3 regions of the Pseudomonas sp. 05N431 genome follow, and region 3 is predicted to be linked to each of the others. Evidence: predicted binding sites of a transcription regulator. Region 3 holds the regulator's gene; each other region holds the start of a gene.

Region 1 (4,718 bases), on a different contig from region 3:
AGAGTCTCGAAGGGAGTCATGAGCTTTGCGGTGGCGCGCCGCGACGGCCGCACCACCGGCCCCGGGCTGTGGGGCCAAAACGAAAAAACGCCGCAACCCGCTGCACTTGCGCGAAAGGGGTATGCGACGTCTTTGTCGTAGGTGGGGCAACCGCCGTTGGCTACCTGTGCGGTTTACTTAGCGAGATCTGTGCCAACAGGCGAAACCGAGTTGCGGCCCATCGCGAGCAAGCTCGCTCCCACAGGGGAATTGCGTCGTTCACAAATCAACTGTGGGAGCGAGCTTGCTCGCGATGGGGCCCTTACAGGCGCCAGAAAGGGTCAGCCCAGCAACTCGCTCATGGCAATGATCTGCTCGGCCACCTGGATCAGCTTCTGCTGGCGGCTCATGGCCTGGCGGCGCATCAGGGTGTAGGCCTGCTCTTCATTGCAGTCCTTCATTTTCATCAGCAAGCCCTTGGCCAGTTCGATGCGCTTGCGCTCGGCCAGTTGCTGGTCGCGGGCCTGGAGTTGAGCACGCAGGGCCTGATCGCTTTCGAAACGTGCCATGGCCACGTCGAGGATCGGTTGCAGGCGTGCGGCATGAATGCCTTCGACGATGTAGGCGCTGACGCCGGACTTGATCGCCTGGCGCATGACATCCGGGTCGTGCTCGTCAGTGAACATCACGATCGGCCGCGGCTGGTCGCGGCTGACCAGCACCACTTGTTCCAATACATCGCGGCTCGGTGACTCGGTATCGATCAGGATTACGTCCGGACGCACCGTTTCGACGCGTGCGGGCAGGTCGATGGTCAAGCCCGACTCGTCGATTACCTCAAACCCGGCCTCAGTCAGTGCCGCTTTGAGGCGCCCAACTTTTTTCGCCGTGTCGTTGATCAGCAGGATACGCAACATATTTGCAGCCTCCTGTCAGCGGCGGGCGAGAAGAGCGGAGGTGTCGGCCATGGCGTGCAGCTTGAAACTGCGGGCATACGCCGCCGGGTCCGAGCCATTCCATATTTTACCGTCGATCAACTGGCTGCTGCGCATTTCCTGATTCTGGCCCGCGATCCCCAGCGCGCTGGCGGCATCGCGATAGACACCAAGTTGCTGGACCTGACGTGCCACCTGCAGATAGTCCGGGTCTTCGCGCAGCAAACCCCAGCGCCGGAATTGGGTCATGAACCACATTCCGTCGGAAAGGTACGGCACGTTGACCTCGCCGCCAGCGTGAAAGCGCAGCGCGTGAGGGTCCTGCCAGCGATTGCCCAGGCCGTCGGCATAATCGCCCAGCAAGCGTGGTTCGATGCAGTCGAGTGGTGCGTCCAGGTATTCGCTAGCGCTCAACAGTTGCGCGGTGCTGCGACGGTTTTCCGTGCTTTGTTCAATGAAGCGACTGGCCTCCAGGATCGCCATGACCAGCGCCCGTGCGGTGTTCGGGTATTGCTCGACGAAGGTACGGGTGCAGCCGAGGACCTTTTCCGGGTGGTCGGGCCAGATGGTCTGGCTTGTCGCCAGGGTGAAGCCGAGGTTCTGCTTCACCGCACTGGCGCTCCAGGGTTCGCCGACGCAGAAACCGTCGATCCGTCCAGCCTGCAAGTGCGCGACCATTTGAGGCGGTGGCACCACGACGCTGTCGACATCCTGCAACGGATGGATGCCCTGGCTCGCCAGCCAGTAATACAACCACATGGCGTGGGTGCCAGTGGGGAAGGTCTGGGCAAAGGTGAGTTTTGGGCGACTTTGGTGCACGTGACGGTGCAGCGCTTCAGGACCGGTCACGCCCAGTGCTTGCAGGCCATGAGAAAGGTTGATGCTCTGACCGTTCTGGTTCAGCCCCATCAGCACGGCCATGTCCGTCGCGGCGACGCCGCCGATGCCCAGATGCACCGCATAGATCAAACCATAGAGGCTGTGGGCGGCATCCAGTTCGCCGCTGACCAGTTTGTCCCGCAGGTTGGCCCACGACGATTGGCGCTTGAGGTTCAGGGTCAACCCGTAGGGTTGGGCGAAGCCCTGAGTCGCCGCAACCACCACGGATGCGCAGTCGCTCAGGGCCATGAAGCCAAGGTTGATCGCGGTATTTTCCGGGGCATCGCTGCCGTTGATCCAGGCCAGCGGTCCTGCTACAGGTTCAGTCATCACATAAGCACCTTGCATGAAAAAAGCGCCGTACCCAGGCCCCATGTGCAAACCAGGCCAGGTGACGACGCCGTTGTCCTTTCAAATCGTAACCTGGCACGCATCCCGCCATTGGCATGGGTGCAGATGTCAGTACCAGTGCAAGGCATATGCCACTGATGGCTGATTTCATCGTGCGCCTCGCTTGCGACCCCGATGCACGGCTATAATCGCCGCCTTATTTCGCCGCCAACCGAGTCAAGCCCGCCCATGTATACCCTGGCCCGCCAACTGCTGTTCAAACTCTCCCCGGAAACCTCCCACGATCTGTCCCTGGACCTGATCGGCGCAGGTGGGCGTTTGGGTCTCAATGGCTTGCTGTGCAAGGCGCCAGCGCAGTTGCCGGTGAATGTCATGGGCCTGGATTTTCCAAACCCGGTGGGTCTGGCGGCTGGTCTGGACAAGAACGGTGCGGCCATCGACGGGTTTGCGCAGTTGGGTTTCGGCTTCGTTGAAATCGGCACCATCACCCCGCGTCCGCAACCGGGCAATCCAAAGCCACGGATTTTCCGCTTGCCGCAAGCCGAGGCGATCATCAACCGCATGGGGTTCAACAACCTCGGCGTCGATCATCTGCTGGCACGCGTGGCGGCAGCCAAATACAAGGGCGTGCTGGGGATCAACATCGGCAAGAACTTCGACACGCCGGTTGAACGTGCGGTCGACGACTACCTGATCTGCCTGGACAAAGTCTACGCCCACGCCAGTTACGTGACAGTCAACGTCAGCTCGCCGAACACTCCGGGCCTGCGCAGCCTGCAGTTTGGTGACTCGCTCAAGCAACTGCTCGAAGCCTTGCGTCAGCGCCAGGAAGACCTGGCTCAGCGCCACGGCAAGCGTGTACCGCTGGCGATCAAGATCGCACCGGACATGACCGATGAAGAAACCGTTCAGGTGGCGCAAGCGCTGATCGACACCGGGATGGACGCGGTGATTGCGACCAACACCACCCTGAGCCGCGTAGGCGTCGAAGGCATGGAATACGGTGACGAGGCGGGCGGCTTGTCCGGCGCTCCGGTGCGCGACAAGAGCACTCACACGGTCAAGGTGCTGGCCGCCGAGCTGGCCGGGCGTTTGCCGATCATCGCGGTGGGCGGTATTACCGAAGGCAAGCACGCGGCTGAGAAAATCGCTGCGGGCGCCAGTCTGGTGCAGCTGTACTCTGGCTTCATTTACAAAGGCCCGGCGCTCATCCGTGAGTCGGTGGATGCTATCGCGGCCTTGCGCTAAACCCTGTGGGAGCGAGCTTGCTCGCGATGACGGACTTTCAGCCAACATCATTGTTGAGTGTTAAACCGCTATCGCGAGCAAGCTCGCTCCCACAGGTGTGTTTGCAGCTCAAGGTTGGGGTTTTGAAGGCATAAAAAAGGGCTCCTCGAAGGAGCCCTTGGGCCGAAGCCCGCCGTCCGGAGAGGACGTGCGTGGTTAAGTCGTTACATATTCAGATTTTCGTGTCGGAGTGTGTGCCCTGTTTTAGCCGACGGCGTGAAGTTCGTTGAGTCTATGGATTCCCGCAGTGCCGGTCATACCGTCCCAGTTGTCGCCGCGTCCTTCTCGCCAGCCGTTGATCCAGGCTTGGCGTACCGACGGTAGAGTAAAGGGGCAAAGCTCACGGGATTTTCCACCAACGCCATATTGATATCCGCGCAAAAATGCTCTTTCCAACGGATCACGCTTAAGTCTTCTCATAGGGTGTTTCCCTCACTTGTTGACTGTATTTGTCGCGTCGACCTCGATCGAGGTCAGGCAGAAAAATTTCTGCCGTTGGTGGCTCGCTGCCGGCGTCACGAGCCAAGGTGTTGACGCCGTTGCGACGTCAACCTGTATTGAGTTCTAACCAATGCGTCACATCGAGGGAATGATCGTTTTGTCATAAGGACGTAACGATAATGATGCTAAGGCCATAAGTAACACGATGTAATTCCCGTGTTCATTGACCAAAGCTCGCTATGATCGGCCTTTCACTGGATGATGAGGCTAATGGTTGAGTAAAAATGTCCACCCGTTGCACTCGGGTACTATTCGACGAAGGGTCGAGTTATGACATTTTGTTGCACAGAATTTTTTATCTGCCCGGGCATCTAAGCTCATTCAACCGGTTGGTTGGCTGTGCGGCCAGGGTCGGACGGCACACTTTCGTGCCACGCGAGCGCTCTTCAAGAAAAGCGCTTGATTGAAAACCGAGCGGTCAATGCGTTGTCCGTTCACTTATTGCTAAAGGCCCTGGAACTCCCATGTCGGATCGTTACGAACTCTTCCTCACTTGCCCCAAGGGCCTCGAAGGCCTGCTGATCGAGGAAGCCGTCGGGCTTGGCCTTGAGGAAGCGCGTGAGCACACGTCGGCTGTGCGCGGCATGGCCGACATGGAAACGGCTTATCGCCTGTGCCTGTGGTCGCGTCTGGCTAACCGGGTGCTGCTGGTGCTCAAGCGTTTCCCGATGAAGGATGCCGAAGACCTGTACCACGGCGTGCTGGATATCGAGTGGCAAGACCACATGCTCAATGACGGCACCCTGGCCGTCGAATTCAGCGGTCACGGCTCGGGCATCGACAACA
Region 2 (4,718 bases), on a different contig from region 3:
GGTCCAGAACCCAGTCCGGACGCGCGCCTGGACGGTCAACCTTGTTGATGCACACGATCGGACGCAGGCCGGCTTCGAAAGCCTTCTTGGTCACGAAACGGGTTTGCGGCATAGGGCCGTCTTGAGCGTCAACCAGCAGCAGAACGGAGTCAACCATCGACATTACGCGTTCAACTTCGCCGCCGAAGTCGGCGTGGCCCGGGGTGTCCACGATGTTGATGTGGTAGCCGTTCCAGTTGATGGCGGTGTTTTTCGCCAGAATGGTAATACCGCGCTCTTTCTCCTGGTCGTTGGAGTCCATCACGCGCTCGTCGTTGAGCTCGTTGCGCTCCAGAGTGCCGGATTGACGCAAGAGTTTGTCTACCAGGGTGGTTTTACCATGGTCAACGTGAGCAATGATGGCGATGTTACGTAGATTTTCGATCACTTGTGTATCTCGATCAGAGGATTCGGTGTGCTGACAAGTCTTGGCAGCGATTTACAGTAGAGTCAGGCCTTGCCGTTACAGCTTGACGGCAGAGTCGGGGGGCCGGTGACGCAGGCCACAGGCAAACAGCCCCGGGCTCTTAGCTCGGTCGATAAACGCGCACATTGGCATGCCCCTCACTGAGCAAATGGTGGGCATGCAGGCGACTCATCACGCCTTTGTCGCAATAGAGCAGGTACTGGCGAGTAGGGTCCAGTTCCTTAAAACGAGCGTTCAGAGCATAAAACGGCATCGCTTGTACCTCGATGCCAGCAAGCTCCAGCGGGTCGTCTTCGGCGGCATCCGGGTGACGGATGTCGATGATGATCTGACCGGCCAGCGCCTCACTGACTTCTTCAACCTGCACATCCTGGCCCAATTCGTCGATTACCCGATCGATCGGCACCAGTTTGGCGTTCTCGAGCGCACGCTCGAGCACTGCCATATCGAATTCTTTCTCTTCATGCTCCACGCGCGGGCGCTTGGCGTGGGTCTTGGGGTTCACCGAAATGACCCCGCAGTACTCCGGCATGTGCTTGGCGAAATCGGCGGTGCCGATCTCGTTGGCCAGGTCGATGATGTCCTGCTTGTGACTGGCGATCAGCGGGCGCAACACCAGCTTGTCGGTCACGCAGTCGATCACGGACAGGTTTGGCAGCGTCTGGCTGGAAACCTGGGAAATCGCTTCGCCAGTGACCAGTGCCTCGATGTCCAGCCGATCAGCGATCCGGGACGCAGCGCGCAACATCATACGCTTCAATACTACGCCCATATGACTGTTATCGACTTTGCCGAGAATTTCTCCCAGCACTTCCTCGAACGGCACACTGACAAATAACACGCGCTGGGAGCTGCCGTACTTCTTCCAGATGAAATGCGCGACTTCCATTACGCCCAATTCGTGGGCACGCCCGCCGAGATTGAAGAAGCAGAAGTGGGCCATCAGCCCGCGACGCATGATCTGGTAAGCCGCGACGGTGGAATCGAAACCGCCGGACATCAGCACCAGGGTCTGTTCCAGCGCGCCGAGCGGGTAGCCGCCGATGCTGTTGTGCTGGCTGTGAATCACAAACAACCGTTTGTCGCGAATTTCGATGCGAACTTCGATTTCAGGCTCTTTAAGCGAAATCCCGGCGGCGCCGCACTGACGACGCAGCTGACTGCCGACGTATTTCTCGACGTCCATCGAGCTGAATTCGTGCTTGCCGGCACGCTTGCAGCGCACCGAAAAGATCTTCCCGGCCAGCGACTCACCGTAGTGCTGCTTGCACTTGGCGACGATGTCGTCGAAGTCGCCCAACGGGTACTCGTCGACCTGCAGGAAATGCGCGATGCCCGGCATGCAGCTCAGGCGCTCGGTCATGTCCTTCAGGGCCTTGGGGTCACTGACGCGTGTTTCCAGCTCGAGGTTGTCCCACACGCCGTTCACCACCACGGCCGGATCCAGATCGCGGAGCACGGCACGGATGTTCTTGGCCAATTGACGGATGAAACGCGTCCGTACCGGGCGGCTCTTGATGGTGATCTCGGGGAAGACTTTTACGATTAGTTTCATGAAAACAGCGCGCGCAGGGCCAGCCGAAAAAGGGGGGCGCGGATTATAGCGGAAATTGCTCAAGGTTTAACCAGTTAATGTGCAGAAGGTTTTCAATGCACCAAAACAGGTCATTTATGAAATTGAGCGCTACATTAAAGGGCGAGATTTTCCGTTTTAAAGCGCTTTGCACCTTTATAAGCGTGATATTGGGGCAATAAATCCAAGTCGGGGCACTGGCATGCAATTTGCTCCCTTGTGAGGCAGGTTGCCAAGGCAGAGTATTCGCGCCGGCATCACCCACATTCTAAGGGCATCCATTACTAAGCCCGAAGCCACCCGGAGGACACTATGTCGAAGTCGGTTCAACTCATCAAAGATCATGACGTCAAGTGGATTGATCTGCGCTTCACGGACACAAAAGGCACTCAGCACCACGTGACCATGCCGGCTCGCGATGCGCTGGATGAAGCTTTCTTCGAAGAAGGCAAAATGTTCGACGGTTCCTCCATCGCTGGCTGGAAAGGCATCGAAGCTTCCGACATGATCCTGATGCCGGACGACACCACTGCCGTTCTGGACCCGTTCACCGAAGAGCCGACCCTGATCCTGGTTTGCGACGTGATCGAGCCTTCGACCATGCAAGGCTATGACCGTGACCCACGTGCCATCGCCAAGCGCGCCGAGGAATACCTGAAGTCCACCGGTATCGGCGACACCGTTTTCGTCGGTCCAGAGCCTGAGTTCTTCATCTTCGACGAAGTGAAGTTCAAGTCCGACATCTCCGGCTCGATGTTCAAGATCTACTCCGAACAAGGTTCGTGGATGTCCGACCAGGACGTGGAAGGCGGCAACAAAGGCCACCGTCCAGGCGTCAAAGGCGGCTATTTCCCGGTTCCGCCGTTCGACCACGACCACGAAATCCGTACCTCCATGTGCAACGCCATGGAAGAAATGGGCCTGGTCATCGAAGTTCACCACCACGAAGTGGCGACTGCCGGCCAGAACGAAATCGGTGTGAAGTTCAACACCCTGGTCGCCAAGGCTGACGAAGTTCAGACCCTGAAGTACTGCGTACACAACGTTGCCGATGCATACGGCCGCACCGCGACCTTCATGCCTAAGCCGCTGTACGGCGACAACGGTTCGGGTATGCACGTTCACCTGTCCATCGCCAAAGATGGCAAGAACACCTTCGCTGGCGAAGGTTATGCCGGCCTGTCCGATACCGCCCTGTACTTCATCGGCGGCATCATCAAGCACGGTAAGGCCCTGAACGGCTTCACCAACCCGTCGACCAACTCCTACAAGCGTCTGGTCCCAGGTTTCGAAGCTCCAGTGATGCTGGCCTACTCGGCTCGCAACCGTTCCGCTTCGATCCGTATTCCTTACGTGTCGAGCCCTCGCGCTCGCCGTATCGAAGCTCGCTTCCCGGATCCGGCAGCCAACCCGTACCTGGGCTTCGCTGCACTGTTGATGGCTGGCCTGGACGGCATCCAGAACAAGATCCACCCAGGCGATGCGGCTGACAAAAACCTGTACGACCTGCCGCCTGAAGAGGCGAAAGAGATCCCGCAAGTTTGCGGCAGCCTGAAAGAAGCCCTGGAAGAGCTGGACAAAGGTCGTGCGTTCCTGACCAAAGGCGGCGTTTTCAGCGACGACTTCATTGACGCTTACATCGCCCTGAAAAGCGAAGAAGAAATCAAAGTACGTACCTTCGTACACCCACTGGAATACGAGCTGTACTACAGCTGCTGATCCAGTAACGCTCGCGCAAGCGGCGTAACAAAAAAGAGGCCTCCTTCGGGAGGCCTTTTTTGTGGGCGAACACTTATTATCAGGCCTACTGTTATAGGCATCATGCCTTTCCACGGAATGAAGAAGAGACATCCCATGTACCTACGCTTGAGCCTCGCACTGTTCACCGCCCTGCTCGCCAACTCAGCCTGCGCTGCCACCGCCGCCACTCATGCTCCAGCTCCAACCCCGGCACCCGCAGCCCTCGCCCCGCTGCTCAGCACCATTCAGGAGAGACTGGTGATTGCTGACAAGGTCGCGCTGAGCAAGTGGGACAGCGGCAAACCTGTCGAGGATCGTCAGCGTGAACGTGAAGTCATTGCCGACGCTATCGCCGAAGCGCCCTACTATAAATTGAGCAATGAAGCCGTAGAGCAGTTCTTCTCAGCGCAGATCGAAGCCAACAAGTTAGTGCAGTACGCGCATTTATCCGACTGGCACGCACAAGGCAAAGCGCCCAACGACCCTCGCCCCGACCTCGTTGGCTTGATCCGCCCGCAACTCGACCTGCTGCAAACACGCCTACTGCAACAATTGGCCGACTTCACCCCGTATCGCAATGATCCACACTGCCCGTCATGGCTGGCCACAGCCAATAAGGCCGCGACCCAAGTGCCGCTGCGCGAGCTTGCGCTGGTACGCGCCACTGCAGAATTGTGCGGCGTCCATCCGTAGGAGCTGGCGAGATTTATTGATCTTTCGTGTCAGGGTGTAAGTGACGTGGGCCAGCACGTAACCCTGACCTATGCTGCAACCCAACGCTTTCGTTTATTGGTCGGTTTTTATGGGTCGTGTTTTTCTGTTCATCCTGTTGCTGATTGCCCAGCCCGCTATCGCGCAGATCTACCGCTACACCGACGCCAGCGGCAATACCGCCTACAGCAATCAACCGCCCGATGGCGTGAAGAGCCAGGCCGTCGA
Region 3 (4,718 bases):
GTATCGACGGGTAACGGAATGAAAGCGTATTTGAAAGAAAGCAGGATACACCTGCTATCGAACGTAAGAGGACAGTATGAGGCTCGTTAAAACTCTCCCTATTTTGCTCAGTCTGGGCGCAGCACTGGGAAGCGTGAGCGCCTGGGCTCTGCCGAACGATAGCCAGCAACCCATTCGCATTCAGGCTGACGATGCTCAGCTGGACGACAAGAATGGCGTGGCCACCTACAAAGGTGACGTGATCATTACCCAGGGCTCGATGATCATCAAAGGCAACACCGTGACCATCACCCGCACCAAGGCCGGCGACATCGATGTCGTGACCTCGGTGGGCAACCTGGCGTATTTCGAGCAGCTGCAAAAGCCGACCGACACGAAACCCGTCCAGGGCTATGGGGTGACTATCCAGTACCATGCTGCGCAAAACCGCATCGTACTGATTGACCGCGCCAAGGTGATCAACGAAGGCAACACTACCGAAGGCGAGAAAATCGTCTACGACACCGTCAAGCAGGTTGCTAACGCAGGCCGCGCTACCGGTTCATCGGTGACCGCTCCACGCCCACGGGTCGATATGGTTATCCAGCCGAAAAAGAAAACCGACGAGCAGAAGGCCCAGTAATGGCAACTCTGAAAGCCCAGCATCTGGCCAAGAGCTACAAGAGCCGCCAGGTCGTGCGTGACGTCAGCCTGTCGATCGACAGCGGCCAGATCGTCGGCCTGCTAGGCCCGAACGGTGCCGGCAAAACGACCTGCTTCTACATGATCGTGGGCCTGGTCCAGGCCGATCAGGGTCGCGTACTGATCGACGACCTCGACGTCAGCCACCAGCCAATGCATGGTCGTGCACGGGCAGGGATCGGCTATCTGCCACAAGAAGCGTCGATCTTCCGCAAACTCTCGGTTGCCGACAACATCATGGCCATCCTCGAGACCCGCAAGGAACTCGACAAGGCCGGTCGTCGCAAAGAGCTGGAAAGCCTGCTGCAGGAATTCCACATCAACCACATCCGCGACAACCTCGGCATGAGCCTTTCCGGTGGCGAACGTCGCCGTGTGGAAATCGCTCGCGCCCTGGCCACGGCACCGAAATTCATCCTGCTCGACGAACCTTTCGCCGGCGTGGACCCGATTTCGGTGGGTGACATCAAGCAGATCATTCATCACCTCAAGGCCAAGGGTATCGGCGTGCTGATCACGGACCACAACGTTCGTGAAACTCTGGACATCTGCGAAACCGCCTACATCGTCAACGACGGGCAACTGATCGCCGAAGGCGACGCCGAAACCATCCTGGCCAACGACCTGGTCAAGGAAGTGTATCTGGGCCATGAGTTCCGCCTGTAAGCACTGAGGTGTCTGGTCAGTCGCCGGAGCGCTTGCCCCAATAAAACTATACGTATTTATTGTTACAGCGCTCTAGGCAAACACTTCAGTTTCAGGCATATAATTTGCTTATGTTTGGCGCTCCGGCGCCCTGTAGTGGATGGCGCATGTGCGCCGGCGAATAAGGTGTTAAGCCCCTGCCATGAAACCATCGCTAGTCTTGAGAATGGGCCAGCAGCTGACGATGACACCGCAGCTGCAACAGGCCATCCGCCTGCTCCAATTGTCGACCCTGGACCTGCAACAGGAAATCCAGGAGGCACTGGAGTCCAATCCAATGCTCGAACGCCAGGAAGAAGGCGACGACTTCGATAACGCCGATCCGATGGCGGACAACATCGAGCAGAAACCCAACACCGACATCCAGGAACCCTCCTACCAGGAAACCGCGCCGACGGTCGATAACCTCGAGGAAGGCGACTGGAACGAGCGCATCCCTAACGAACTGCCGGTCGACACCGCCTGGGAAGACGTTTACCAGACCAGCGCCAGCAGCCTGCCGAGCAACGATGACGACGAATGGGATTTCACCACTCGCACGTCCGCCGGCGAAAGCCTGCAGAGCCATCTGCTCTGGCAATTGAACCTGGCGCCGATGTCCGACACCGATCGGCTGATCGCGGTGACCCTGATCGACTGCATCAACAATCAGGGCTATCTGGACGAAACCCTCGAGGAAATCCTCGAAGCCTTCGATCCGGAACTGGACATCGAGCTCGACGAAATCGAAGCCGTCCTGCATCGCATCCAGCAATTCGAGCCGGCCGGTATCGGCGCACGCAACCTTAGCGAATGCCTGTTGCTGCAATTGCGGCAATTGTCCGCCAAGACCCCTTGGCTGGCCGAGGCCAAGCGCCTCGTCATCGATTTCATCGACCTGCTGGGCAGCCGCGACTACAGCCAGCTGATGCGCCGCATGAAGCTCAAGGAAGATGAGCTGCGCCAGGTCATCGAACTGGTGCAGAGCCTCAACCCGCGTCCGGGCTCGCAGATCGAGTCCAGCGAAGCCGAATACGTGGTACCTGACGTCATCGTGCGCAAAGACAACGAGCGCTGGCTGGTAGAGCTGAACCAGGAGTCGGTTCCGCGTCTGCGCGTCAACCCGCAGTACGCCGGCTTCGTCCGTCGCGCCGACACCAGCGCCGACAACACCTTCATGCGCAATCAGTTGCAGGAAGCGCGCTGGTTCATCAAGAGCCTGCAAAGCCGTAACGAAACCCTGATGAAAGTCGCCACCCAGATCGTCGAGCACCAGCGCGGCTTCCTTGAGTACGGCGATGAGGCCATGAAGCCGTTGGTCCTGCATGACATCGCCGAAGCGGTCGGCATGCACGAGTCGACGATTTCACGGGTGACCACGCAAAAATTCATGCATACCCCACGCGGTATTTATGAACTGAAATATTTTTTCTCCAGCCATGTCAGCACCTCCGAAGGCGGTGAATGCTCATCCACAGCGATTCGCGCAATCATCAAAAAACTGGTTGCTGCGGAAAATCAGAAAAAGCCGTTGAGTGACAGCAAGATCGCTGGTTTACTGGAGGCACAAGGCATTCAGGTGGCCCGCCGCACCGTCGCCAAGTACCGCGAGTCCCTGGGGATCGCGCCTTCGAGCGAACGCAAGCGGTTGATGTGACGGGCTACGCCATAGCGTTCCAGGGTGTGTTCGAAAGCTTTTCGGACACGCTCTAGTGGCAGGCAAGCCAGCCTGCCGCCTTATGCACTGGCAACGAAGGAGAAGCTGTATGCAAGTCAACATCAGTGGACACCAACTGGAAGTGACCGAACCCCTGCGCATCTACATCGGCGAAAAGCTCGACCGATTAGAAAGGCATTTCGACAAGATCACCAATGTGCAGGTCACGTTGACCGTCGAGAAGCTGCTGCAGAAAATCGAAGCCACGCTGCATATCCCCGGTGGAGAAGTGGTCGCCAACGCTGAGCATAACGACATGTATGCCGCGATCGACGCCCTGACCGACAAGCTGGATAAACAACTCAAAAAGCATAAGGAAAAGACCCAGAGCCTCCTCCAGGGCGCGACCGGTCGTTAACACTCCCAACCCATGATCCGACTTGAAAACATCCTGACCCCCGGCCGTTCTTTGGTGAACGTGCCGGGCGGCAGTAAGAAGAAAGCCCTCGAACAAATTGCCAACCTGATCGCCCGAGAAGTGCCGGGTCTGGCCATGCAGGATGTCTTCGAGAGTCTGGTCGCCCGTGAAAAACTCGGTTCCACCGGTTTTGGCAACGGCATCGCCATCCCCCACTGCCGCCTCAAAGGTTGCGAGTCGCCCATCAGTGCCTTGATGCACCTGGACGCCCCAATAGATTTCGACGCCATCGACGGTGCTCCGGTCGACCTGCTGTTCGTTTTGCTGGTCCCGCAAGCCGCTACCGATGCGCACCTGGAACTGCTCCGCCAGATCGCCAGCATGCTCGATCGTAAAGAAGTCCGCGATCGCCTGCGCAGCGCAAAAAGTAATGAAGCCTTGTATCAGGTTGTCCTCGACGAGCAGAACGGTCACTAATCATGCGCTTGATCATCGTCAGCGGCCGCTCTGGCTCAGGTAAAAGCACTGCCCTCGATGTACTGGAGGACAACGGCTACTACTGCATCGACAACCTCCCGGCCGGCCTGTTACCGGAACTGGCCGAGCGTGCACTGATTCACACCGAACTGGCGCAACCGCTGGTTGCGGTTTCCATCGATGCGCGCAACCTGCCGAGCCACCTGTCACGTTTCCCGGAACTCCTGGAAGAAGTGCGCAGCCGGCACATTCAATGCGATGTGCTGTACCTGGACGCCGACGAAGAAACCTTGCTCAAGCGTTTCTCGGAAACCCGTCGCCGTCACCCGCTGAGCAACGCCAACCGCTCGCTGGCCGAAGCCATCGAAGACGAGACCAATCTGCTGGGGCCGATTGCCGACCTGGCAGACCTCAAGGTCAATACCACCAATCTGAACCTGTATCAGCTGCGCGATACCATCAAGTTGCGCCTCTTGAACCAGCCAGAGCCGGGCACTGCGTTTCTGGTGGAATCCTTCGGTTTCAAGCGGGGCATGCCGGTGGATGCCGATCTGGTGTTCGACGTACGTTGCTTGCCGAACCCGTACTGGAAGCCGGAACTGCGCGCTCAGTCCGGGCTGGACCAGCCGGTTGCCGAGTATCTGGCGGCTCAGCCGGATGTCGAAGAGATGTTCCAGGACATCTCCACTTACCTGCTCAAATGGCTGCCGCGCTTTGCCGCCAGCAACCGCGCTTACGTCACCATCGCCATTGGCTGCACCGGCGGGCATCACCGCTCCGTCTACCTGACCGAACGCCTGG

The links. Region 3 encodes sigma-54, which starts transcription at its own class of promoters, with help from an activator protein. Its sites were predicted from a motif close to ANTGGCATNNANNTTGCTNT; they were not measured.
Region 1: the regulator sigma-54 is predicted to act here: its motif matches at 2,261-2,280, upstream of AC1DIG_RS05210 (CmpA/NrtA family ABC transporter substrate-binding protein).
Region 2: the regulator sigma-54 is predicted to act here: its motif matches at 2,236-2,255, upstream of glnA (glutamate--ammonia ligase).

Annotation. Positions count from the first base shown of each region.
Region 1 covers NZ_JBFTMN010000002.1:470,029-474,746, reverse strand. Annotated here, with positions in the region: gene AC1DIG_RS05215 (ANTAR domain-containing response regulator) at 321-896, opposite strand; gene AC1DIG_RS05210 (CmpA/NrtA family ABC transporter substrate-binding protein) at 912-2,123, opposite strand; gene AC1DIG_RS05205 (quinone-dependent dihydroorotate dehydrogenase) at 2,373-3,392, shown strand; gene rmf (ribosome modulation factor) at 3,636-3,851, opposite strand; gene rlmKL (bifunctional 23S rRNA (guanine(2069)-N(7))-methyltransferase RlmK/23S rRNA (guanine(2445)-N(2))-methyltransferase RlmL) at 4,397-4,718, shown strand, end outside.
Region 2 covers NZ_JBFTMN010000007.1:67,090-71,807, forward strand. Annotated here, with positions in the region: gene typA (translational GTPase TypA) at 1-427, opposite strand, end outside; gene thiI (tRNA uracil 4-sulfurtransferase ThiI) at 567-2,021, opposite strand; gene glnA (glutamate--ammonia ligase) at 2,352-3,758, shown strand; gene AC1DIG_RS14385 (chorismate mutase) at 3,894-4,472, shown strand; gene AC1DIG_RS14390 (DUF4124 domain-containing protein) at 4,582-4,718, shown strand, end outside.
Region 3 covers NZ_JBFTMN010000006.1:127,816-132,533, forward strand. Annotated here, with positions in the region: gene lptC (LPS export ABC transporter periplasmic protein LptC) at 1-90, shown strand, start outside; gene lptA (lipopolysaccharide transport periplasmic protein LptA) at 77-622, shown strand; gene lptB (LPS export ABC transporter ATP-binding protein) at 622-1,347, shown strand; gene AC1DIG_RS13235 (RNA polymerase factor sigma-54) at 1,529-3,022, shown strand; gene hpf (ribosome hibernation-promoting factor, HPF/YfiA family) at 3,132-3,440, shown strand; gene ptsN (PTS IIA-like nitrogen regulatory protein PtsN) at 3,453-3,917, shown strand; gene rapZ (RNase adapter RapZ) at 3,920-4,718, shown strand, end outside.